Regions from separate parts of the Bacillus sp. BSL6 genome, predicted to be linked through region 1. Evidence: riboswitches for the same ligand, from Rfam matches in the RefSeq annotation. Region 1 holds a riboswitch; the other holds the start of a gene.

Region 1 (7,377 bases):
TCCATATATACTTCCATACATAAGTAAGATCTTTGCAATTCCCCAAAATACATTTCTTTCTTCTAAGTCTTTAAATAAGAACATAATCGCAAGAGGAACAATAAGTACCGCAACACCCATCCAACCAAGAACATATACTTCACCAATAAGAAGTAATAAAAATATAGTTACTGCTAATATATATGTCTGCATTGTCGACAATTGTAAAATTGGCGTCCCATACCATTTATTCATAAACATTAATAACACTAATAATAAAATAGGTATCATCACTATTACATAAATAATTCCAAACTCTACTAATTTACTTTTAAAAGAAGACATTCTAAACGCAACAATCGTTCCAATAATCGTAATAATTAAAACAATAGGATAACCAATTAACTGTACATTTGTTAACGTAAATTGTTGATTCGGATTTCCAAATAAAATATTTGTAAGTAACCAATACCCGCCAATACCAATTATCATTCCTAAGATACTTTTTATACTCCCGCCTTTATCCTTCTCCATCTCTTTCGCTAATTCTTCCGCATACTCTTTTGGCGAATTACCAAATATATCACTTACCGTCTTTCCCTCTTTCTCACCTTCAATTAAATGAAACTCTGCATCTTCTAGAAAGGCATCCACATCTTCTTCTTTCATTCCTTTTGTTATTAAATACACTTTCGTATCGATTAAAAACTTTTCTCCTTCTTTAGAAATCTTCATGATCATCCCTCCCTTATTAAACCGTTTCTCTTCTATTCGTCTTCATCATAATTTCAAGGAAAATTAAAATAAATAAACTTCCGTATAAACATATAATTTGAAATAACATTGGAACAAGGTCTTCTGATGTAAATGTTTTAAACAGTAACATAATCGAAAGCGGGATGATTAAATATAAGTTTTTAAACCATCCATTAAAATATATATTTATTGCTACTGTAATGATGAAAATACCACCAGCTAATATATAACTTTGCATTTGGGTGAATATAAACATTTTTGTAGGATAAATCACATCTAATATCGTTACAGCCCCTATTAGAAACATTGGTGCGATTATGACTAACGACCACATAGCAAACCATATTTTTGTAAAACTTGTTACGAAAGTCATTTTGCGAAGTAGAAAATTAGGACCTATCACAACTAAAATTAATGACAAACTATATCCAACGCACTGAATAAGTGACATCTGTAATAGTCCGTTATTCACTATTAGAATAGAAGCAATAATCCAAAACGATACGATATTCATTACTGTAAAACCAATTTGCTTCCACGTTTCCTGTCTATCTCTTTCCATCACTTTTACAAGTTCATTTGCGTATTCTTTCGGTGAGCTTCCGAAAATTTCTTCTACACTTTTCCCATCACTCTCACCTTCTATTAAATGAAGTTCTGCGTCTTCAATAAAGCTTTCAATATCGCTTTCTTTCACACTCTTTGCAGTCAAAAACAACCTCATATCTAATAAAAACTTTCGTGCTTCATTTGATAGCATTATCTTCTTCTCCCCTTTCCTTCAAGTAGACGTTCCACACTACTTTGCATCGCTTCCCAGCGATCCATAAATTCATCCAGTGCATCTTCGCCATCTTCTGTTAACGTGTAATACTTCCGTTTTGGACCAGATGGGGATTCCTTCATTACACTTTTTATGAATCCTTCCTTTTGCATTCGTATTAATAACGGATAAATACTTCCCTCACTCGCCATTGTAAAGCCATACTTTGCTAGCTTCTCACTCATTTCATAACCGTATATTTCACCTTCAGAAATAATAGCAAGTAAGCATCCTTCTAAAATCCCTTTCAGCATTTGACTTGTCGACATAATTCAAATCCTCCTACTATCTTGTTTTACAAGATAGATAAGCGTAAGTATCTTGCTTTACAAAATAGTATAGCAAAGACTATTTTGCAAAACAAGATAGCTAGCAATATTTTTCCAAACCTTTGCAGGATTTTTCTTATCCACTCTCTAAATAGAGCAATATGAGAACTTTATTATGAAGGGATGTTTTTCATCATGGTTACAAATCGAGTTGTTTTTTTAACAGGTGCTGCAAGTGGTATTGGATATGAAATGGGAAACGCTTTTGCAAAAGAAGGTGCAAAAGTTGTTATTACCGATCGTCTTGAAGAGCGTGCAAAAGAAGCTGCTGAACAACTACAAAAAGAGGGCTTTCAAGCTATCGGCTTAAAATGTGATGTTACATCCGAAGAAGAAATAGAAGCATCCATTTCCCAAACTGTTAATCATTTCGGTTCATTAGACATATTAATTAATAACGCAGGAATGCAACACGTTTCACCAATTGAAGATTTTCCAACCGAAAAATTCGAGCTACTAATTAAAATTATGCAAATCGCTCCTTTTATCGCCATTAAGCATGCCTTTCCCATTATGAAAAAGCAAAAATATGGCCGAATTATTAATGTAGCTTCCATTAATGGCCTCGTTGGATTCGCTGGAAAAGCTGCTTATAATAGCGCAAAACATGGTGTAATTGGATTAACAAAAGTTGCCGCTTTAGAAGGGGCTACTCACGGAATTACTGTTAATGCACTTTGTCCCGGTTATGTCGATACCCCTCTCGTACGGAATCAATTACAAGACTTGGCCACTACACGAAATGTACCACTCGAAAATGTTTTAGAGGATGTCATTTATCCACTTGTCCCACAAAAACGCTTATTACAAGTACAAGAGATTGCTGATTATGCGATGTTTTTAGCGAGCGAAAAAGCTAAAGGTATAACTGGCCAAGCTGTCGTTATCGATGGTGGTTATACCGCTCAATAAAAAATAAAGTTTGCTCACGAAGAGCAAACTTTATTTTTTATCGCGAGGATCATCGTACTTTAGTAATTGCCTTGGCAACTTCTCTATTGCAACAATTACCCCATCTAATTTACTTTCAATTCGATGAAGTAAATATAATGTTACAACAATAGGAAACCCTACATTACCTATCATCTTGATCCACTCTTCCATCTTTTTCTCCTCCTTTCATTATATAAATAAGAGAAAAGAACACATTTAGGCATAAAAAAAACAAGCTATTAAGTATTAGCTTGTTTTTTCAAACAATGATGCAATTTCTCGCTTATAATCTCCGCATATAATACCTTTCTCAGTAATAATACCTGTAATTAATTTATTTGGTGTTACATCAAATGCAGGATTATAAACAGTAGTTCCAACTGGTGCCACCTGTTTCCCAAAAATTTTCGTAACTTCTGTTTCATCTCTTTCTTCAATAACAATTTCTGCACCTGTTTGTTTCGTAATATCAAATGTCGATAGTGGAGCTGCAACGTAGAACGGGATATCGAAATACTTTGCTAATATAGCTAAATTCATCGTTCCGATTTTATTTGCTGTATCCCCATTTGCGACAATTCGGTCCGCTCCTACAATAATTGCGTTGATTTCTTTCGTTTGAATAGCATGAGCTGCCGTATTATCTGTAATAAGTGTTACATCAATACCTGCCTGTTTTAATTCCCAGGTCGTTAAACGTCCGCCTTGTAAAACCGGTCTCGTTTCACACGCATACGCATGTAACCGTACACCCTTTTCTTTCCCAATATAAAACGGTGCTAATGCAGTACCATATCTAGCAGTTGCAATACTGCCAGCGTTACAAATTGTTAAAATGTTATCACCGTCTTTAAAGCATGTTAATGCATGTTCTCCAATACTCCGGCATACCGCTTCATCTTCTTGCTGAATACGAAGCGCTTCTTCTTCTAATATTTTTTGCGCTTCTTTTATTGTAGTAATTTCTTGAATAGATTCTCTCATACGATCGATTGCCCAAAATAAATTGACTGCTGTCGGGCGTGACGTCCCTAAATAATTACAATCTCTATTAAACTTCTTTTGAAATTCTTCAATATGTAAAGTAGTATATTTTTTTGATGCAAGCGCCAAGCCAAATGCAGCTACAATTCCAATTGCAGGTGCTCCTCTTACTTCTAGCATGACAATACTTTTCCATACCTCTTCAATCGTCGTTAATGTTTTGTATTCTGTGCTATGCGGCAACTTTGTTTGATTTAATACTGCAATGGCATCACCTTTCCAACTGACAGACCTCGGAATCGTAACAACTGTACTCATGCTTTTATCCCTCCAGAAACTGTCTGTTGAAATAATGTTCGGAACAGTTGAATATCGGCGTTCTTAGACTCATATTTTATTAGTTCTTTCCCTAAGGATAACGCTTGTTTCTTAGCTTGAATTCTCGTTTCTTTATTTGTTATTTCATCTAAATCAGCTACATGTGCTAAGCCAATTGTTCTACGGATAAGCTCACATCCTGCAAACCCGACGGCATCCGTAAAAATGTTTTGCAAAATAATTGGTAGCCATTGCTTTTCTTTCGTATATGCTTCTACACCTTCTCCAATCCATAACTTCGTAAAAGTTTCTACAAAATAACTCCATGTCTTCTCTACATGAAAAAATAATACACCTCTCTGTTCTTCTTCTCTAGATAGAGCATTTAATAATAGATTTGCAATAAATTGCCCGATGTCAAATCCAAATGGACCGTACGTTGCAAATTCTGGGTCAATCACTTTCGTTTCAGAAGGTGATGAAAAAATACTTCCAGTATGTAAATCTCCATGAATGAGTGCCTCTTTTCTCGTTAAAAATTTATATTTATATTGCGCTACTTTTAGTTTTAAAGTTTTATCACTCCATAGTTCATCTACAGCCAATTGTAACTCCGGCTCATAATCATTCGTATCGTAATGCCCAAACGGATCTGTAAACACTAAATCTTCTGTTATTTTGCAAAGGTCTGGATTTACAAATGTACCTTCTAGTACCCTTTTTTCTTCTGACTCTAACCCGAAATCTGAAGTATAAAACAAAACATGTGCTAGAAAACGACCAATATGTTGAGATAAAAGTGGATACTCCTCTCCATCTATTAATCCTGTTCTTGTAATGGTTAGCCTTGATAAGTCTTCTATAACTGTTACTGCTAACTCTTCATCATGACTGTACACTACCGGCACATATTCAGGTACATACTTCGCGAAAATTTGTAATGCTTTACTTTCAATCGTTGCTCTTTTTATAGACAACGGCCAGCTCTCACCAACTACTTTCGCATATGGTAGTGCTTGTTTTATTATAATTGACTTCTCTCCATCATCTAATTTGAACACGTAATTTAAATTTCCATCTCCAATTTCATGACAAACTACATTTGCTTTCTTTTCAAAATAACCGTGTTCTTTCGCATATTGTATAGCTGTTATTTCAGTTAATGCATAATATCCCATCGTCTTCTCCCCCTTTTTTCATTCAGAGGTTTTTCTGACGTAGAAAAACCTCTTTCCACTAAGAAAGAGGTTTGAAGTTTATCTTCTCCCCTCTTATCTGCCAGAAAGTTTTACTTTCTGCTGGAATTAGCACCGTGCCTTTTGGCGTCATAAACGCCCCATTTCACAATGGTATTACGGTCGGTTGCTGGGCTTCATCGGGCCAAATCCCTCCACCTGCTCTTGATAAGAGTTGTATAATTTTTTAGAATTTTTAACTTTATGTTGAAGACTATACCAAGAATAAAAATCACTTGTCAACATTTTATTTGTATAATTCTGGACGACGATCTGCAAAAACTGGAATTCCTTTACGTACTTCTTCAATTTTCTCGAATGTAAGCTCTCCAAATAAAATTGATTCTTTTTCATTCGCTTCTACAACAACTTCGCCCCAAGGGTCGACAATTAAAGAATGACCAGCAAACTCATTATTTGGATCTTTTCCTGCCCTATTACATGCAACAACATAACACTGATTTTCAACCGCTCTTGCTTGTAATAGCAAACGCCAATGTGCTAAACGAACTAATGGCCATTCAGCTACAACAAATAAAACTTTTGCACCTTTAGCAGTATGAACACGCATCCACTCTGGAAAACGAATGTCATAACAAATTGTGCCAGCACACTCTACATCATCTAACTTAAATTCACCTGTACTATTTCCAGCGATTAAATATTTATGTTCATCCATAAGCTGAAATAAATGTACTTTACTATATTCATTAACTAGTTCTCCTTTATTCGTTACAACATACATTGTATTTGTAACACCTTGTTCTGTTTGCTTTGCTATAGAACCACCAACAATATGTACACCATATTGTTTCGACCATTCTATCAACTTTTCTTTCGTTTCCAATCCATCCCTATCTGCAATTTCAGAAAGTCTCGTTAAATCATAACCTGTTGTCCATAGTTCTGGTAAGACGATAACATCTGGTCTTTCCTTCATTGCTTCGCTTATTTTATTTTTAGCATTCTCAATATTTTTTTCTACATCTCCAAAGACAATATCCATTTGAATACATGCGACTTTCATTTTTTCAGCCCCATTCTCATTTTTTTCTTTACAAAATACTGGAAAGATTATATCATTTGTCACTAGAATTGTAACAACTTTCAAAAGAGGTGGAAAGTATGAAATTATTTCAACCTTCTGAGATAGTAACATCATTGCCAACACAATTTTTTGCTTCACTTGTTGCAAAAGTTAATAAAGTCGTTGCAGCTGGTCACGATGTTATTAATCTAGGTCAAGGTAATCCAGATCAACCAACACCGCAGCATATCGTAAAAGCTTTACAAGATGCTGCAGAAAAGACCATTCATCATAAATATCCGCCATTTCGCGGACATGAAAGTTTAAAAGAAGCCGTGGCAACATTCTATCAACGTGAATATGATGTAGTAGTAAATCCAAAAACTGAAGTTGCTATTTTGTTTGGTGGAAAGGCTGGATTAGTAGAATTACCAGTTTGTTTTACAAACCCTGGTGATACGATTCTCGTTCCCGATCCAGGCTATCCAGATTATTTATCAGGAGTTGCTTTAGCGAAAGCACAATTTGAAACAATGCCGCTTATTGCAGAAAATAATTTTTTACCAGATTATACGAAAATCGATGACTCTATTTCCGAGCGTGCAAAATTAATGTTTTTAAACTATCCAAATAATCCGACCGGTGCTACTGCATCAAAAGATTTCTTTGATGAAACCATTCATTTTGCTAATAAACATAATATATTAGTCGTTCATGATTTTGCTTACGGTGCGATTGGATTCGATGGTCAAAAACCTGTTAGTTTCTTACAAGCAGATGGTGCCAAAGATACAGGAATCGAAATTTACACATTATCGAAAACTTTCAATATGGCTGGCTGGCGCATCGCTTTTGCGGTAGGGAATGAAAGTGTCATTGAAACAATTAACTTATTACAAGATCATATGTATGTTAGTATTTTTGGTGCCATTCAAGATGCTGCCCGCGAAGCACTATTAGGTTCACAGTCTTGCGTCATAGACCTTGTAAATA
Region 2 (8,353 bases), on a different contig from region 1:
CGTTGCAGACAAACAAGGTACTACAATTAGAACGGAAACAATTTCTGAGGGAAAGAGCGGTAAGAACTTAACTTTAACAATAGATATGGAATTACAGAAAAAGGTAGAAGAAAGTATAGAAAAAATATTAAAAGCATATAAAGGATCAGAATCCATGTTGGACCGTGCTTTCGTTGTAATGATGAATCCGAAAAACGGACAAGTATTATCAATGGCTGGCAAAAGACTTATAGAAAAAGACGGGAAAACAGAAATTGAAGACTATGCATTAGGTACAATGACTAGTTCATATGAGCTGGGATCAACAGTTAAAGGTGCCACAGTTTTAACTGGATTTGAAACGAAAGCTATAACACCAGGTACTTATTTTTATGATGCACCTATGAAGTTTAAAGGTACTAGGGAGAAGAAGTCTTGGAAAGAGTTTGGAAATATTGATGATTTAAGAGCGTTACAAGTCTCTTCAAACGTTTATATGTTCCATACAGCATTAAAAATTGCAGGTGTGGATTATGTGAGAAATAGTTCATTAAATATTAAACAGGAATACTTTGATAAAATGAGGTACTATTTTAGACAATTCGGATTAGGTGTTCCAACGGGTATCGATTTACCGAATGAAACAGCTGGACAAATTGGTAAAAAAGATAATCAACCTGGTTTCTTATTAGATTACTCAATTGGCCAGTACGACACGTATACACCACTTCAGCTCGTACAGTATATTTCAACAATTGCAAACGGCGGATATCGAATGAAGCCACAAATTGTTCAAGAGGTAAGAGAGCAAACTTCGCAAAAAGATGAGATTGGTAAAGTTGTGCATGCAGTAGAACCAATTGTTTTAAATAAAGTTGATATGAAAGAGGAATATATAAAGCAAGTAAAAGAAGGATTTAGAAAGGTATTCCAAGAGGGAGATGGAACAGGAGTAAGGGCGTTCCAAAAAGCATCTTATAAACCAGCAGGTAAAACAGGAACAGCACAGACAGTTTACGGTGGAGAAAGTGATATTGGAAGAAATGAAAAGGGCGAGAGAAGAGAATGTTATAACTTAACGTTAGCAGGGTATGCGCCATATGATAATCCAGAAGTAGCATTCTCTGTAGTTGTGCCGTGGGTTATGAATGATAAATCTGGTATTAACTCTGATATTGGAAAAGAAGTTTTAGATGCTTATTTTGAATTGAAAAATAAGAGATTGAATGGAGAAACTTTACAAATAGATAGCTCTCAAGAAAGTTAAAACATATGAAATAATATAGAAACTAGAGTCGTTTAATTTAGGGATAGATTCAAAATGGGTGATAGAAAGGTAAAATCATTCTATCAATTGTTCACGTTTTATAAAAAAAATCATATATTGATAGCATAGGACAAGCTGAAAAGCTTATTCTAACCTCACAGAACACTCCTTATCACGGTTAGGCATCTACTTATGTAGATGCCTTTTTTAATTAAATAACTGACAATTATTTATCAATCTAAAGTAGCAAGTATATTAGGACTATTAGGGGAAGATTGACCGTAATCATTACAGTATGATTATCAAGAGCGTTGAAATGTAAGGGAGTGAGAAAGAAGTGAGAAATATTTTAATGGTTAATTTTCCAGCAGAGGGACATGTAAACCCGACATTAAGTTTAGTCAAAGCCTTTACTGAACGGGGGGATCACGTACACTATATTACAACAGAACACTTTAAAGGCAGAATTGAAGATTTGGGAGCTACTGTATATACTCATCCAGATTTATTAAAGGATATTTCTATTGATACTGAAACTTCATATGGATTGAACTCTTTCTTTCATGTACATGTTCAAACTTCTTTATATATATTAGAAATTACGAAACAATTATGTGAAAGCATTAATTTTGATTTCGTAATTTATGATATATTTGGTGCTGGAGAGTTAGTAAAGGAGTATTTACAAATTCCAGGCATAGTTTCTTCTCCTATATTTTTAATTCCTACTGAATTTTTGGAGATTTTACCTTTTCATCCTAATGCAGAAATACCATTCCAACCTGATGAAATTTCTGAACAGTTACTATATCGAATGGAACATGAATTTGGAGTAAAGCCTAAAAACAATCTTCAATTTATGCATAACAAGGGAGATATTACTCTTGTGTACACAAGTCGCTATTTTCAACCTAATAGCGATTTGTTTGGAGAAAATAATATTTTTATTGGACCAAGTATTTCAAAGCGTAAAACAAATGTAGAGTTTCCACTTGAATTGCTTAAAGATAAGAAAGTTATTTATATTTCAATGGGAACACTGCTTGAAGGAATCGAACCATTCTTTAATGCATGTATTGATGCTTTCTCAGATTTTAATGGATTAGTTGTAATGGCAATTGGCGATAGAAATGACCGTTCTAAAATTAAGGAAGCGCCAAACAATTTTATAATTGCTCCATACGTACCTCAATCAGAAGTATTAAGTGAAGCAGATGTTTTTATTACACATGGAGGTATGAACAGTGTACACGATGCTATTCATTTTAATGTCCCATTTGTCATCATTCCACACGATAAAGACCAGCCAATGATAGCACAAAGATTAACTGAGCTTGAAGCGGCGCATCGGTTATTGAAAGAGAATGTTAATGTGCAAACGTTAAAAGAAGCGGTAACCGATGTTCTTTCAAATGAAAAGTATAAGCATGGAATACGAAAACTGAAAGATAGTTTTTTAGATTGTGGTGGTTCAAATGAAGCAATCACAGTGATTACATCTCTTTTAAATAAATAGTGTGAGTAATATAAAAGCATAGAGGCGGCACCTTTATGCTTTTATATTATTATCCCGCAAACTGCACAGCAGTATTTGCATGTAAAAAAGCAGTATCAAAAACAGGAACAGTAAGGTCGTTTTGGGAAATGAGCAACGGTATTTCGGTGCAACCTAGTAGTATACCTTCTGCGCCATTTTGAATTAATGATTTTGTAATTTGTAATAGCTTTTCTTTTGATGTTTCTGAAATAATCCCTTTACTTAATTCATTTAAAATTACATGATGAATAAAATTTCTGTCCTCTTCATTTGGGATGATTGTCTCAATGTTATAGTTTGCTAGACGTGATTTATAGAAGTCTTGTTCCATCGTTTGTTTCGTACCCAATAGTCCGATACGCTTAATATTCTGTTCTACCATTTCTTTAGCACTTACATCACCAATATGAAGAAGCGGGATGGATATTGCACTTTCTACTTCTTCAGCAAATAAATGGACAGTATTAGAACACATTAATAAACAGTCAGCTCCAGATTTTTCAACTTTTTTTGCAACTGTGACTAATTCGTTTTTCACTTCTTCATATTGATGATTTTGTAATAAAGTAGTTACTTCACCAAAGTCCATGCTATATAAAACAAGCTTTGCATTTTGGTCATATTGAGAGAGTGTAAGTGTATTAATATGTTTATAATATAATGATGTAGATTCCCAACTTAGTCCGCCAATTAAACCGATTACTTTCATCGTACATTCCTCCCGTAACTATTTTAAATTCATTATTTCATAATTCCGATAAGAATACAATGATTTAAATGTACTGTTGAACAAAAAATAAAAATAATTAGAAAAGTGTTGAAATTTATACTTCTTAATGCCATAATACGAATTACAAATTAATACTTATCCAGAGAGGTGGAGGGAACGGCCCTATGAAACCTCAGCAACCCCTATGTCAATGTATAGGAAGGTGCTAATTCCGCAGAGAACACGTTGTGTTTTTTGGAAGATAAGAGGATTCTTGAACGTGAAAGAAAATGGCCTCTTATGTAAGAGGTCATTTTTTGTTGTATAGAAAGGGAGTGTCGATGCATAATTCATTTTCAAAATAAATATAGAGTAATAAAAGTTGACTATTAAGAGAGGGGAATTGTAATGAACAAATTATCAACAAAATTAGTAGTAGCAATCGGAATTGGATCCGCATTATACGGGATATTAGGACTTTGGGGATTTACTATTGCACCAAATACATTTATTAAACCTGCATTAGCTATTTTAACCGTTTTTGGAGCGTTATTTGGTCCAGTGGCAGGACTGTTAATAGGACTTATCGGTCATACCTTAACAGACACAATCGCTGGTTGGGGTATTTGGTGGGGATGGGTTATTAGTTCAGGCATTATTGGCTTTGCAATGGGGTTCATTCAAAAAAGAGTTGGCTTTAGTGTGAAAAACGGGACATATAATAAGGGGGATATTTCTTATTTAGCCATTACTGGCTTAATTGGAATTGTCATTGCTATTATATTTGCTGGGGCATTCGATATTATTGTGATGGGAGAACCGTTTGACAAAATTGTTATACAAATGTTAGGTGCAACAATTGCTGACGTTATTGTATTTTTAGTTCTTGGATTGCCAATTACAATAGGCCTAGCTAAATCGAATAAGAAACATACACATTTAAAAATTGAAAAGTAGGGATATTAAAATGCAACCAATTATTTCTTTTGAACAATTCAACTTTCAATATAAGCATGCAGCGCAGCCTACTGTTAAAGACATTACATTTCATATATATCCTGGAGAAAAAGTGCTAATTGCTGGACGAAGTGGTTCAGGGAAATCAACGTTAGCTCATTGTATGAATGGGCTAATCCCATTTTCTTATGAAGGGACTAGTACTGGTAATATTTTAATTGCTGGAAAAGATCCGAGGAAAAAGAGTGTTTTTGAACTGAGTAAACATGTAGGCACAATTTTGCAAGATCAAGATGCACAATTTATTGGTCTTACAGTAGAAGAAGATGTAGCCTTTTATTTAGAAAATGAATGTGTAAATCAGGATGAGATGAAAAAGATTGTCTCGGAGTCATTAAAAAAGGTAGGGATGCATACTTTTCATAAACAAAGTCCGCATGAACTATCTGGAGGGCAAAAACAAACTGTTTCTTTAGCGGGTTTGTTAACAACAAATGCTCCTATATTATTGTTCGATGAACCGTTAGCAAATTTAGATCCAGCTAGCAGCTTACATACAATTGAACTTATTAAAAATATACATAAGCAATATAATAAAACAATTGTAATTATTGAACATCGAATAGAAGAAATGTTAAATCTGGATTTAGATAAGATCATTTTAATAGAGGAAGGGGAAATTGTTGCGATAGGGACACCAGATGAGATTTTAGCGTCAAATATATTACCCTCAATCGGATTAAGAGAACCTATGTACATAGAAGGATTAAAAAGATTACATTTTGATAGTAATAATGACGTAATATATCCACTTGAAAATCTTCATAAGGAAAGTATTAGTGGTGTAATAAAAGAGTGGATGGAGAAAAAAGCTTTTTGTAAAGATACTCCTACAAAAAAAGAATTATTGAAAGTAGAGAATTTATTATTTTCATATCCTAATAAACAAAAAGTATTAGAGAATGTAAATTTATCCATATATGAAGGAGAAATTGTAGCACTTTTGGGCCATAACGGAGCTGGAAAATCAACATTAGCTCATAGTCTTATAGGAATAAACAAAACAAAAAATGGCAGGATTTTAATTGATGGAGTAAATATCAATTCTTGGTCTATACGTAAACGCGGTGAGATTATATCTTATGTCATGCAAAATCCAAATCATATGATTACACAACCTACTGTTATAGAAGAGGTTTCATTCACATTAAAATTAAAAAAGGTTTCAAAGGAAGAAATTAAGTTTAGAGCGGAGGAAGCGTTAAAAATTTGTGGTTTGTATCCATTTCGAAATTGGCCAATTCAGGCGTTAAGTTATGGGCAAAAAAAGAGATTAACGATTGCATCTGTACTAACAACAAATCCAAAACTTATTATTTTAGATGAGCCCACAGCCGGACAAGATCATTATCATTATAAACAATTTATGACGTTTATTAGAAAACTAGCTGCAAAGGGAATGTCTTTTATTTTCATCACACACGATATGAATCTCGCATTGGAATATGCGGACAGGGCGATAGTTTTACACGAAGGGAGAATTATTGCGAATAATACCGCGTCTACTGTATTAGGGCATCCAGAAACATTAAAAAGAGCGAACTTAAAGGAGAGTTCTTTATTTAAACTCGTTAAATTTAGTGGTATTGCAGATCCTGAAAGATTTATGAAACTTTATTTTGATGATATTAGGAGGGAGGAAGGTGTATAATACATATTTTCATCGCATGGACGAGGCAGTGAAATTGTTGTTATTTATTTTTTGTATGACACTTATTTTTTTATTTTTTGATTTTCGCGTATTGTTATTTTTATTTTTCATTGGATGTATCGGACTTGTAGTTGCTAAAATTCCATTTCGTAAAATTTTTATTGTTTTTAGTGTTATATTTACATTTAGTTTATTAAATTCTGTCATGATTTTATTTATTACACCAACCCATGGATCGGAATTAACGAGATCGTATACTTCATTTGTGTATATTGGATATGCAACAATTACATACGAAACCTTATTTTATGCAGCTACACTTTCGTTAAAGTATTTTACGTTATTACCATTTACACTTATTTTTATTTATACGACTAATCCAAGCAAATTTGTGAGTAGCTTAAGTAAATTTCGAATTCATTATAAAATTACTTATGCGATAAATATCGCATTACGTTATATACCTGATATACAGTCCGAATATAAAGTTATTAAACATGCTCAAGAGGCGAGAGGAGTAGCTTTTGAAAAAGGAGAAGCAAGTTTATGGATTCGCATGCAAAACCGTGTCTTAATTTTCTGGCCTTTAATTATTCATTCTTTAGAGAGAATCGATACAGTTTCAAACGCAATGGATTTAAGAGGATTTGGAAAGAAGGATACACGTACGTGGTTCTATACAAATAAAGCGAAAAGCGGAGATTTCATTGCTTTATTTGTAGGTGTTTTTATTTTAATTGCTGCAGTATATTTAAAGTTACATGTATTTCAAAATTTTTGGTATCCATTTTAAAGCACTCTAAAATGAGTGCTTTTACTTATTTTTATATAGACATGCTCAAAAAAGGGATATTTACATAATGTATAATACGAACCAGTTAAAATGATCAACTACCTATTAGTTTTCAAACCAAAAGGAGGAGAAAATATGAGTTACGGTGGTTCTTGTGGTTTTGGTGGAGGTTTCGCTTTATTAGTTGTGTTATTTATTTTATTAATTATCGTTGGATGCAGCTGCTGGGGCGGAGGGTACTAATTTTTAATTAGTCTCCACAAATGTAAACTAAAAAAACATAGAAGATACTTCTGTATCGAAACAAATAAAAAAGGAGCGATTATGCTCCTTTTTTATTTGTTGTTAGATGAGTTTTTATTACATTTCGGGAATGTAATTGTCAAAGTAGTTCCTTTATTAATAACGCTTCGGATTTTTAAACTACCTTGCATCGTTTCAATGATTTTCACAGCAACCATTGTACCTAAACCTGTACCTTTCGTTTTTGTACTAAAATACGGTTCGCCAAATCGATTTATTTGCTCTTGTGACATACCAATTCCGCTATCTTCAATTCGTATGATAACCTTATTATTACTAATAGAAGAGGAGATATTTAAAGTACCGCCATTAGGCATTGCTTCAATACCATTTTTTAATAAGTTTAAAAAACATTGCTGAAAGTGCTGTTTATTACCAACTATTGTTGCCGTAGAGAAATCTTTTGTAATATGTATTGTATTCATATTACATAAAGGTAAGATCATATTAATAACTCGATTTAATTCTTGTTCTACTGAAATCTCATCTAATTTTTCTGAAGCAGGTTTGGCAAACGTTAAATAATCATCAATAATTCCTTGGGCGTGATGTAATTCTTCCAGTATATGCTTAATATACTCGTCTCTTGATTCTGGAGTTAAATTTGGTGTTTTTAAAAGTTGTGTAAATCCTTTTACAACAGTTAAGGGATTTCTTACTTCGTGCGATATACTAGCAGCGAGTTGGCTAACAATCTCCATTTTTTCCATTTTAATTAACTTCGATCGCATGCATACTGCATCTTTTAAAACTTCATTAAAATAAACTACAAACAACATTAAAACGGTTGGTAATATTATGAAATAAATGATGTACAAATTATTCACTTCAAAATCTGATAAAGTTAATACAATTACAGTTGTAAATATTGCTAAGAAAAATGTTAAAAACATTGCATAAGCTACTTTAATTTTTCTATTATACGTATTAAATTTTGCGGATGCGAATGCTGTAATGATAAACATTGTTCCATACACTACTATTGTTAACATACTAAATCCATAAAATGAAAATCTTGTAATTAATAAAATAGCAAACAATGTTATACCGACAGGGAAGCCACCATAAAGCGTACCTACTATAACCGGTATTTGTCT

What was found. Region 1 has a riboswitch for S-adenosylmethionine ahead of mtnK (S-methyl-5-thioribose kinase). Riboswitches for the same ligand answer to the same signal wherever they lie in the genome.
Region 2: another riboswitch for S-adenosylmethionine. It lies ahead of RCJ96_RS14590 (ECF-type riboflavin transporter substrate-binding protein); the one in region 1 lies ahead of mtnK (S-methyl-5-thioribose kinase).

The regions. Positions count from the first base shown of each region.
Region 1 covers NZ_JAVGCW010000001.1:771,675-779,051, reverse strand. The annotation lists gene RCJ96_RS04385 (DUF1129 domain-containing protein) at 1-714, opposite strand, end outside; gene RCJ96_RS04380 (DUF1129 domain-containing protein) at 731-1,495, opposite strand; gene RCJ96_RS04375 (PadR family transcriptional regulator) at 1,495-1,827, opposite strand; gene RCJ96_RS04370 (3-hydroxybutyrate dehydrogenase) at 2,023-2,799, shown strand; gene RCJ96_RS04365 (YvrJ family protein) at 2,830-2,991, opposite strand; gene mtnA (S-methyl-5-thioribose-1-phosphate isomerase) at 3,067-4,122, opposite strand; gene mtnK (S-methyl-5-thioribose kinase) at 4,119-5,300, opposite strand; SAM riboswitch class I at 5,391-5,532, opposite strand; gene RCJ96_RS04350 (carbon-nitrogen family hydrolase) at 5,605-6,468, opposite strand; gene RCJ96_RS04345 (pyridoxal phosphate-dependent aminotransferase) at 6,483-7,377, shown strand, end outside.
Region 2 covers NZ_JAVGCW010000004.1:105,479-113,831, forward strand. The annotation lists gene RCJ96_RS14575 (peptidoglycan D,D-transpeptidase FtsI family protein) at 1-1,246, shown strand, start outside; gene RCJ96_RS14580 (macrolide family glycosyltransferase) at 1,584-2,762, shown strand; gene RCJ96_RS14585 (aspartate/glutamate racemase family protein) at 2,812-3,492, opposite strand; SAM riboswitch class I at 3,646-3,761, shown strand; gene RCJ96_RS14590 (ECF-type riboflavin transporter substrate-binding protein) at 3,901-4,449, shown strand; gene RCJ96_RS14595 (ABC transporter ATP-binding protein) at 4,460-6,160, shown strand; gene RCJ96_RS14600 (energy-coupling factor transporter transmembrane component T family protein) at 6,153-6,953, shown strand; gene RCJ96_RS14605 (YjcZ family sporulation protein) at 7,089-7,196, shown strand; gene RCJ96_RS14610 (LytS/YhcK type 5TM receptor domain-containing protein) at 7,289-8,353, opposite strand, start outside.